4 regions of the Leclercia sp. GHBNCSD genome follow, and region 4 is predicted to be linked to each of the others. Evidence: predicted binding sites of a transcription regulator. Region 4 holds the regulator's gene; each other region holds the start of a gene.
What was found. Region 4 encodes LexA, which represses DNA repair genes until DNA is damaged. Its sites were predicted from a motif close to TNCTGTATGTACATACAGNA; they were not measured.
Positions count from the first base shown of each region.

Region 1: metR (HTH-type transcriptional regulator MetR) is a predicted target of LexA. The motif match lies at 1,328-1,347, and genes of this name have one in related genera.
Region 2: sbmC (DNA gyrase inhibitor SbmC) is a predicted target of LexA. The motif match lies at 1,051-1,070, and genes of this name have one in related genera.
Region 3: sulA (SOS-induced cell division inhibitor SulA) is a predicted target of LexA. The motif match lies at 980-999, and genes of this name have one in related genera.

Region 1 covers NZ_JBQVYO010000001.1:2,201,296-2,203,487, reverse strand. Annotated here, with positions in the region: gene metE (5-methyltetrahydropteroyltriglutamate--homocysteine S-methyltransferase) at 1-1,261, opposite strand, end outside; gene metR (HTH-type transcriptional regulator MetR) at 1,379-2,192, shown strand, end outside.
Region 2 covers NZ_JBQVYO010000001.1:3,641,835-3,644,026, forward strand. Annotated here, with positions in the region: gene dacD (serine-type D-Ala-D-Ala carboxypeptidase DacD) at 1-965, shown strand, start outside; gene sbmC (DNA gyrase inhibitor SbmC) at 1,087-1,560, shown strand; gene ACT3IC_RS17345 (FUSC family protein) at 1,663-2,192, shown strand, end outside.
Region 3 covers NZ_JBQVYO010000001.1:250,418-252,609, reverse strand. Annotated here, with positions in the region: gene ompA (porin OmpA) at 1-95, opposite strand, end outside; gene sulA (SOS-induced cell division inhibitor SulA) at 450-959, opposite strand; gene ACT3IC_RS01380 (TfoX/Sxy family DNA transformation protein) at 1,177-1,806, shown strand; gene yccS (YccS family putative transporter) at 1,787-2,192, opposite strand, start outside.
Region 4 covers NZ_JBQVYO010000001.1:1,690,378-1,692,569, forward strand. Annotated here, with positions in the region: gene dinF (MATE family efflux transporter DinF) at 1-987, opposite strand, end outside; gene lexA (transcriptional repressor LexA) at 1,051-1,659, opposite strand; gene ACT3IC_RS08265 (diacylglycerol kinase) at 1,769-2,137, opposite strand.

The DNA.
Region 1 (2,192 bases), 510 kb from region 4:
AGCGGGCACGCTGGGCTTCAGCACGCACCTCATAAGGACTCTGACGCTGGCTCTCCTTCGCGGTGATGGCGGCCAGACGTTTCTCAACCGCCGGGTTGTGCACGCGGGTAGAGTGGCGGCGGGCCTGAATTGGCGCGCTCCATGCGGTAATCGCCGCCGTATCGCCGCTGTTCAGCGCATCGCGCAGCAGGGCCAGCTCTTCGCATTTTTGTAGGGCAAAGGCAAACCAGCTCTTCACTTCGGCATCCAGACGGGTTTCGACGCTGAGGTCGATCGGGCTGTGCAGCAGGGAGCAGGATGAGGCGATCCACAGATCGCGTTTACCAACGATCTCTTTAATCTGACCATATTTTTCTGTCAGATCGGCGCGCCAGACGTTGCGACCGTTCACCAGCCCGGCAGAGAGCAGCCAGTCGGACGGCAGACGGGAATGGAGTTCTGCCACGTCATCTTTACCGTGCACCAGATCAACATGCAGCCCCTGCACCGGCAGCGCAGTGATGGTATCGAGATTTGGCGTCACGCCTTCGAAATAGGTGGTGAGCAGCAGCTTCACCTGGCCCGCGAGGGCGTCGTATGCCGGTTTGAAGGCATCCAGCCATGCCTGCGGCAGCTCCAGCACCAGCGCCGGTTCGTCGATCTGTACCCACTCAACGCCGCGTTTCGCCAGTTCGCCCAGCACCTGCTGGTACACCGGCAGGATCTCATGCAGCAGGCTCAGGCGATCAAACTGTTCGCCCTTCACTTTACCGAGCCACAGGTACGTTACCGGCCCCAGCAGAACAGGTTTCACCTGATGGCCGAGGGCCAGGGCTTCGTCCACCTCATCCAGCAACTGGGTCCAGGTCAGTCTGAACTGCTGGCCCTTCACGAACTCCGGCACCATGTAGTGGTAGTTGGTGTTGAACCATTTGGTCATCTCTGCCGCCGCCGCGGGTTCACCCGTTGGCGCACGGCCACGGCCAATGCGGAACAGGGTGTCGATATCTACCGAGCCATCGTTGTTCTGATGACGAGCCGGCACGTTGCCCAGCAGCAGGCTGGTCGTCAGAACATGGTCGTACCAGGCGAAATCGCCCACCGGCAGCAGGTCAATGCCCGCCTGCTTCTGCTGATCCCAGTGGCGGGCACGGAGTTCGCGTCCCACCGCCAGCAGTTCATCACGGGTGGCGTTACCCGCCCAGTAGCTTTCGAGCGCTTTTTTCAGCTCGCGGCGCAGGCCGACGCGCGGGAAACCGAGGGTATGGTTGCGAATTGTCATGATGTGCTCCTTATGGAATTTTCAGTATTTAGCCGTCCAGATGTTTACACTTCCATAATGTGTAGGTACTGTATATTCCTCAAGCGCAAATTGTTCATGGCGAAGTGAAGGACATTCATGATCGAGATAAAACACCTGAAAACGCTCCAGGCGTTGCGGAACTGCGGCTCTCTTGCGGCGGCGGCGGCGGCGCTGCACCAGACGCAATCCGCCCTTTCCCACCAGTTCAGCGATCTGGAACAGCGCCTTGGCTTTCGTCTGTTTGTGCGTAAGAGTCAGCCGCTACGCTTCACGCCGCAGGGTGAGATCCTGCTGCAGCTGGCGAATCAGGTGTTGCCGCAGATCGCCAGCGCGTTGCAGGCCTGCCATGAGCCCCAGCAAACCCGGCTGCGCATCGCCATTGAGTGCCACAGCTGTATCCAGTGGCTGACACCCGCGCTTGAGAACTTCCGCCAGAGATGGCCGCAGGTGGAGATGGACTTTAAATCCGGCGTGACCTTTGACCCGCAACCGTCACTCCAGCAGGGCGAGCTGGATCTGGTCATGACCTCGGATATTCTGCCGCGCAGTGGCCTGCACTATTCGCCGATGTTTGATTTTGAAGTTCGCCTGGTGCTGGCCCCGGATCATCCACTGGCTGCCAGAACGCGCATTACGCCGGAAGATCTGGCGACCGAAACGCTGCTGATCTACCCGGTCCAGCGCAGTCGTCTGGATATCTGGCGTCACTTTCTTCAGCCGGCGGGTATCAGCCCGCAGCTGAAAAGCGTGGACAATACTCTGCTGTTAATTCAGATGGTGGCGGCCCGCATGGGTATTGCCGCGTTACCACACTGGGTGGTGGAGAGCTTTGAACGCCAGGGCCTGGTGGTGACCAGAACCCTGGGCGAGGGATTGTGGAGCCGGTTGTACGCCGCCGTACGCGATGGCG
Region 2 (2,192 bases), 2.0 Mb from region 4:
TGACCGGCTATGTGGTTGACCGCGCGATCGACAGCCATCGCATTACGCCGGACGATATGGTGACCGTAGGCCAGGACGCGTGGGCCAAAGGGAACCCGGTTTTTAACGGCTCCTCGCTAATGTTTTTGAAAGCGGGTGAACGGGTCTCCGTGCGCGACCTCAGCCGCGGACTGATTGTCGATTCCGGGAATGACGCCTGCGTGGCGCTGGCCGATTACGTGGCGGGCGGACAGCCGCAGTTCGTCAATATGATGAATGATTACGTTAAAAAGCTGAATTTGCGCGACACCCACTTTGAAACGGTACATGGTCTCGATGCGCCGGGCCAGCACAGCTCCGCTTACGATCTGGCGGTGCTCTCCCGCGCCATCATCCACGGCGAGCCGGCGTTTTACCATATGTACAGTGAAAAGAGCCTGACCTGGAACGGTATCACCCAGCAGAACCGGAACGGTCTGCTGTGGGACAAGTCGCTCAGCGTGGATGGCCTGAAAACCGGACACACCTCTGGCGCCGGCTTTAACCTGATCGCCTCTGCTGTTGACGGTGAGCGCCGTCTGATTGCTGTCGTCATGGGGGCTGAAAGCCCAAAAGGCCGCGAGGATCAGGCGCGCAAACTGCTCCACTGGGGCCAGCAGAATTTCGATACCGTGCAGATCCTGCGTAACGGTAAGCAGGTGGGCAACGAGCGCATCTGGTACGGCGATAAAGAGCGTATCTCGTTAGGTACCGATCGGGACTTCTGGCTGGCACTGCCAAAGGCGGAGCTGCCGAACATCAAGGCGAAGTATGTCCTGGATAAGAAAGAGCTCGAAGCACCGATTGCCGCCCATCAGCGGGTCGGGGAGATCGAACTGTACGATCGCGATAAAGTGGTAGCCCACTGGCCGCTGGTGACGCTGGAGAATGTGGGTAAAGGCGGGATGTTCTCGCGGCTGAGCGACTATCTGCACCATAAGGCGTAGCGCCTGGAGGAGCAGGCTGGCGACAGTGCGAGCCTGCTCCCATAATAGACAGGTCATTATTGTTAAACCGCTTTTTTCTGCATTACAGTGTATGTATATACAGTAAACAATCGGAGGCAGCATGGACTACAGCATCACGCACCAGAATAAACGCAAAATTGCCGGTTTTCATATGGTTGGCCCGTGGGAGCAAACCGTTAAGCAGGGTTTTGAACAACTGATGATGTGGGTAGAGGGGCGTCAGATCCAGCCGCTGGAGTGGGTGGCGGTCTATTATGATAACCCTGACGAAGTGCCTGCCGAAAAACTACGCTGCGACACGGTTGTCACCGTGCCGGACGATTTTGTTATTCCTCCCAACAGTGAAGGGGTGATCCTGACCGAAGTGGCGGCAGGCGACTACGCGGTGGCGACGGCCCGCGTTGAGAACCATGATTTCGCCACGCCGTGGAATCGGTTTTTCGACAGTCTGCTTGAGGATGTCGATTACCAGATCGCGCCAAAAGCCTGTTTTGAACGTTATCTGAATGATGGGAATGTCGACGGCTACTGGGATATTGAGATGTTTATTCCGGTACAGAGCCGCATGGCATAACGGTTCCTTAATGCCCACACTTAACAGGGTTTTTCTGCCGGGGAGCACAACTCCGGCAGAAAACGCAGTACAATCAGGGTTTGCCGTAAAGCTGGAGAGCGTGTGCGCCCCGACAAATCTCTAACGCCTTTTGAAATTCGACTGTATCGTCATTACCGCATCGTACATGGATGCCGTATCGCGCTGGCGTTTATCCTCACTTTTTTACTGGTGCGTCTGCTGGCCGTGCCGGAAGGGACATGGCCGCTGATCACCCTGGTGGTCATCATGGGGCCGATCTCCTTTTGGGGGAACGTCGTTCCGCGCGCGTATGAGCGCATTGGCGGCACCATTCTGGGCTCGGCAATGGGGTTAATTGCCCTGAAACTGGAGCTTATCTCTCTGCCGTTGATGCTGCTGTGGTGCGCGGCGGCCATGTTTCTCTGCGGCTGGCTGGCACTGGGCAAACGACCCTATCAGGCGCTGCTTATCGGTATCACCCTTGCGGTGGTGATTGGTGCGCCGACCGGGGATATGCAAACTGCGCTTTGGCGAAGCGGTGATGTTATCCTGGGGTCATTGCTGGCGATGCTCTTTACTGGCATCTGGCCGCAGCGGGCCTTTTTGCACTGGCGTATTCAGATGGCGAACTA
Region 3 (2,192 bases), 1.4 Mb from region 4:
CCACCAGCGTACCAGGTATTATCTTTCGGAGCGGCCTGCGCTACGGTAGCGAAACCAGCCAGTGCCACTGCAATCGCGATAGCTGTCTTTTTCATTTTTTGCGCCTCGTTATCATCCAAAAATCGCCATGAGAATCTCAATGAGAGTCACGGTTAAATCCTTCACCGGGGGGCGGGGACAAAGAGTAAACCTACCGATATCTTCGGCTTAGGCCGAGCACCCCTGGCGATGTAAAGTCTACAACGTACCTGAAAACTTACAAGTGTGAACTCTGTCAGGCATATGAAAAAAAAAGTTTTGTATACACAATATTTAACATTTATTGCGCAATTTAAGGCGTGCTAAAATGAAGAAAGCCGCGGCAGACAAGACTTTTCGCGGCTTTTTTATAGAGAACCAACGGCGTACAGAGGGCGCAAAAAAAATTCCAGGAATACTCTTATTTTTACTTAATGATACAAATTGGAGTGAATTTTTAGCCCAGAAAGGTGTCCGTTGCCCAGAGCATTCATTCGAATGGGACGCATTATGAAGCCGAGCGCATTACCTTCTTCGGCGGCTTCAGCCAGACGATGTTGCTCCGTTTCCGTCAACTCGTGCGTAAACCAACCGATCACGACGCTGTAATTTCCGGTACGTAACGCCCTCACCATTGAATCTACAGTATGGCATGGATCCATCTGGCTTATCTGCATCACTTTTGTGAGCGGCAAGCCGGCGGACTGCACCCATTCCCGGCTCAATTTCTGCTGCGGCGTAAGCCACAGCTGCCAGCGCGACTGCTGACCAAGCTGCTGTAACAGTGGCAGCAATAACAGCTGCGTCATCATGGGCTGGTCTTCACGGTAGAGCACTTCACTAATCAGCCCGGTGGAAACAGGCGCAGTGGAATTCAGCGCGCTTTTACCTGCGGTAGAAGAGAAAGTAGTTGAACGGTTTGCATAGCCTGAAGAGTACATAATCAATCCAGCCCTGTAGTTACTGTATGGATATACAGTAACCCCTGTGCGACTAAAGATCAACCTCATTTTCGGAAAGCTCCTCGCAAATTTGGTTTGTAATTCAGTCGTATTGAAAAATCAGCTTGCCGTTCAATCATAAGTTACCTATTTTTTGGCTAACGGATCCGTTAACAAGCGACTTCATCATTACTCCATGATTTAAAAGGGAAATATCATGAAAAAGTTATCGTATGAACGGATCTATCAATCAGCAGAATACCTGTCTCCTCTGGGCGAGGTTCAGTATCGTGCCCTGTTTGGCGGTTACACTCTGGCGGTAGATGACACGGTATTTGCCATGGTGTCGGAAGGGGAGTTATACCTGCGGGCCTGTGAAGAGAGTGCACCCTACTGCGTAAAGCATGCCTCGTCTTTCCTGTCGCTGGTGAAGCGGGGGCGGCCGGTGTTGTTAAACTATTTTCGCGTCGATGAAGGACTCTGGCAGGATCGTGAAACGCTTCTGCAGCTCTCGTCGTTTGCGCTGGAGGCGGCGCGGCGGGAGCGCTGCGAACGCTACAAGCGCGAGAGGCTGAAAGATTTACCCAATCTCACCTTTCAGCTGGAGATCCTGCTCTATGAAGCGGGCATCACCAATGAAGAGGCATTACGTGAGCTGGGAGCAGAACAGTGCTGGCTGAAGATCAGAGCGCTGAACAAGCACCTCAGTTACAAGGTGCTGTTTGCGCTGGAAGGGGCGATCACCGGGCTCCACGTCGCTGCGCTCCCGGAAGTCAGACGCCAGGAGCTGGTGGAGTGGTACAAAAAGCTGCCGGTTGAGACGCCCGTCACTCCGGCAGTTGATTAACGTGCTGTTGTAGATGGCAAATTTCTGGCAGCAACGCGATGAGCAGACCAATCTGCTGCAGCACCAGAGGCGCCTTGCTCTCTGCGCCTGGCTCAATATGTGAAATGCGTTGCGCCAGTTCGCTTAGCGCCTGTTGAACACGAGGCTCATCCGCCGGACGTTGATGAAGCGCATCATCAACATAGCAGACCGCATCGTCGAGCAACCCCAGGATTGCGGGGTTGTTGAGCCGCTCGCGGTGTGCGCCCAACGCGGCGATGTAGCTGGTAAAAGTATGGTTCAGGCACAGCAAACGGAATGCGATTTCACGAGTTTCTGCGGTTGCCCGCGGCTCCGTGGACATATTCGACACCACAGAAGCCAGCTCCGCGTCGCGGTTATAGGCG
Region 4 (2,192 bases):
ATAGACAAGCGCGAAGGCCAGCGCCACCATGCCAGACTGACGGCAGGCTGCCCGCCATACTTCGCGCAGCTGGCCGCTTTCCCGGGCGCCATAGGCCTGCCCGGAGTGCGCTTCAACCGCATAGGCAAAACCATCCAGCGCGTAGGCGGTAAAGGTGAGGAGCGTCATCAGCACGGCGTTAACGGCGATAATCTCCGGCCCCAAACGCGCGCCCAGCACCGTCAGCGCGCCGAAACAGAGTTGCAGCAGCAGCGAGCGCAGCATAATGTCCCGGTTCAGGGCCAGCAGCTTGCGGATATTGCCGCGCCAGCTCGCTTTCAGCAGCGCCAGGGAAATGCCGCGCAGAGCCAGCACCCGCCAGACCATCCACAAGCCGAGCAACAGGGTGGCGTATTCGGCGGCAGCAGTCGCCAGGGCGGCCCCCTGCACGTTCATTTTCAGCCCGATCACCAGCCATAGATCCAGCACGATATTGAGCAGATTACCCACCACCAGCAGGATCACCGGTGCCCGGGCATACTGCACCCCCAGCAGCCAGCCGAGCAGCACCAGATTAGCCAGCGATGCCGGGGCGCTGAGCCAGCGGATCTCAAGGAAGCGCCGCGCCTGATGCAGGACATCCTCGCTGCCACCCACGATATGTAGCGCCAGATCGATAAGCGGTGTGCGCAGCAGCACAATCAGCAGACCGGCGCCGAGCGCGAGGATCAGCGGCTGCACCAGCGCCCGGGCCAGACGCAGCGGATCTTTCGCGCCATAGGCCTGAGCGGTGAGACCGGTGGTGCTCATACGCAAAAAGAGCAGCAGCATAAACAGGAAACTGGTTGCCGTGGCGCCGATGGCGACACCGCCCAGATAGACCGGAGAGTCGAGATGGCCGATAACGGCGGTATCCACCAGCCCCAGCAGCGGGACGCTGATATTGGAGACGATCATCGGGAGGGCAAGACGCCACAACGCCTTGTCTGAAGCAGTCAGCAGAGACATGTGTATGACCGGGAGAAAAAAGAAAAGCAGACTGCGGGGTTGCCGCAGTCTGTCAGAAAGAGGTTATAACCATTCACCGTTGCGGATGACGCCTACCGCCAGCCCTTCGATGGAAAAGTTATGTTCACGCAGATCGACAACAATCGGGGAAAACTCGCTGTTTTCCGGCAGCAGCTGTACCGTGTTGCCCTGTTTTTTCAGACGCTTAACGGTCACTTCATCATCTATGCGCGCCACAACGACCTGGCCGTTGCGCACATCCTGCGTTTTATGTACCGCCAGCAGATCGCCGTCGAGAATGCCGATATCCTTCATGGACATCCCGCTGACGCGCAGCAAGAAGTCCGCGCTCGGTTTGAACATGCCCGGATCGACCTGATAGTGGCCTTCAATATGCTGTTGCGCCAGCAGCGGTTCCCCGGCGGCGACACGACCGACAAGCGGAAGGCCCTCTTCTGCTTCAACGAGCAGACGAATACCACGAGACGCGCCGGAGACAATCTCAAGCACACCCTTACGCGCCAGGGCTTTAAGGTGCTCTTCAGCGGCGTTTGGAGAACGGAAGCCCAGACGCTGCGCGATTTCTGCACGCGTCGGCGGCATACCCGTCTGGCCGATATGATCCCGAATGAGATCAAACACCTCTTGCTGCCTGGTCGTTAACGCTTTCATTCCGCCCCCTGGGTGTATATACAGTTATGCTGTGAGTATATACAGCTAAAGGCGATTTTGGAACCACAAACCGCATAAAAAACCAGAGACTTGTTCGGTTTCTGAAGGCTTATCGCAAATGCCCCCAAAGCAGCGTGACCCAGGTAAACAGAGCAACGATAATCGCCATCAGCACAGCGGCAGAGCCCATATCTTTCGCCCGGCCCGAAAGCTCATGGAAGTCGCTGCCAATGCGGTCGACCACCGCCTCGATCGCACTGTTCAGAATTTCGACTATCATCACCAACATTACCGATCCAATCAGGAGTACGCGGGTGATGGGATCAACATCCAGCCAGCAGGCAATAATAATCGCCGCGATGACTGCTACCCCCTCCTGGCGAAAAGCGGCTTCATTGATCCAGGCAGCACGAATGCCTTTCCAGGAATAGCCGGCAGCTTTAATGATTCGGGTTAACCCAGTGGTATTGTTGGCCATTAAAAGAAACCTTTCTTCGAAAATAGCGTCAGAAACGGTGGCTTAAGCGCGCTGC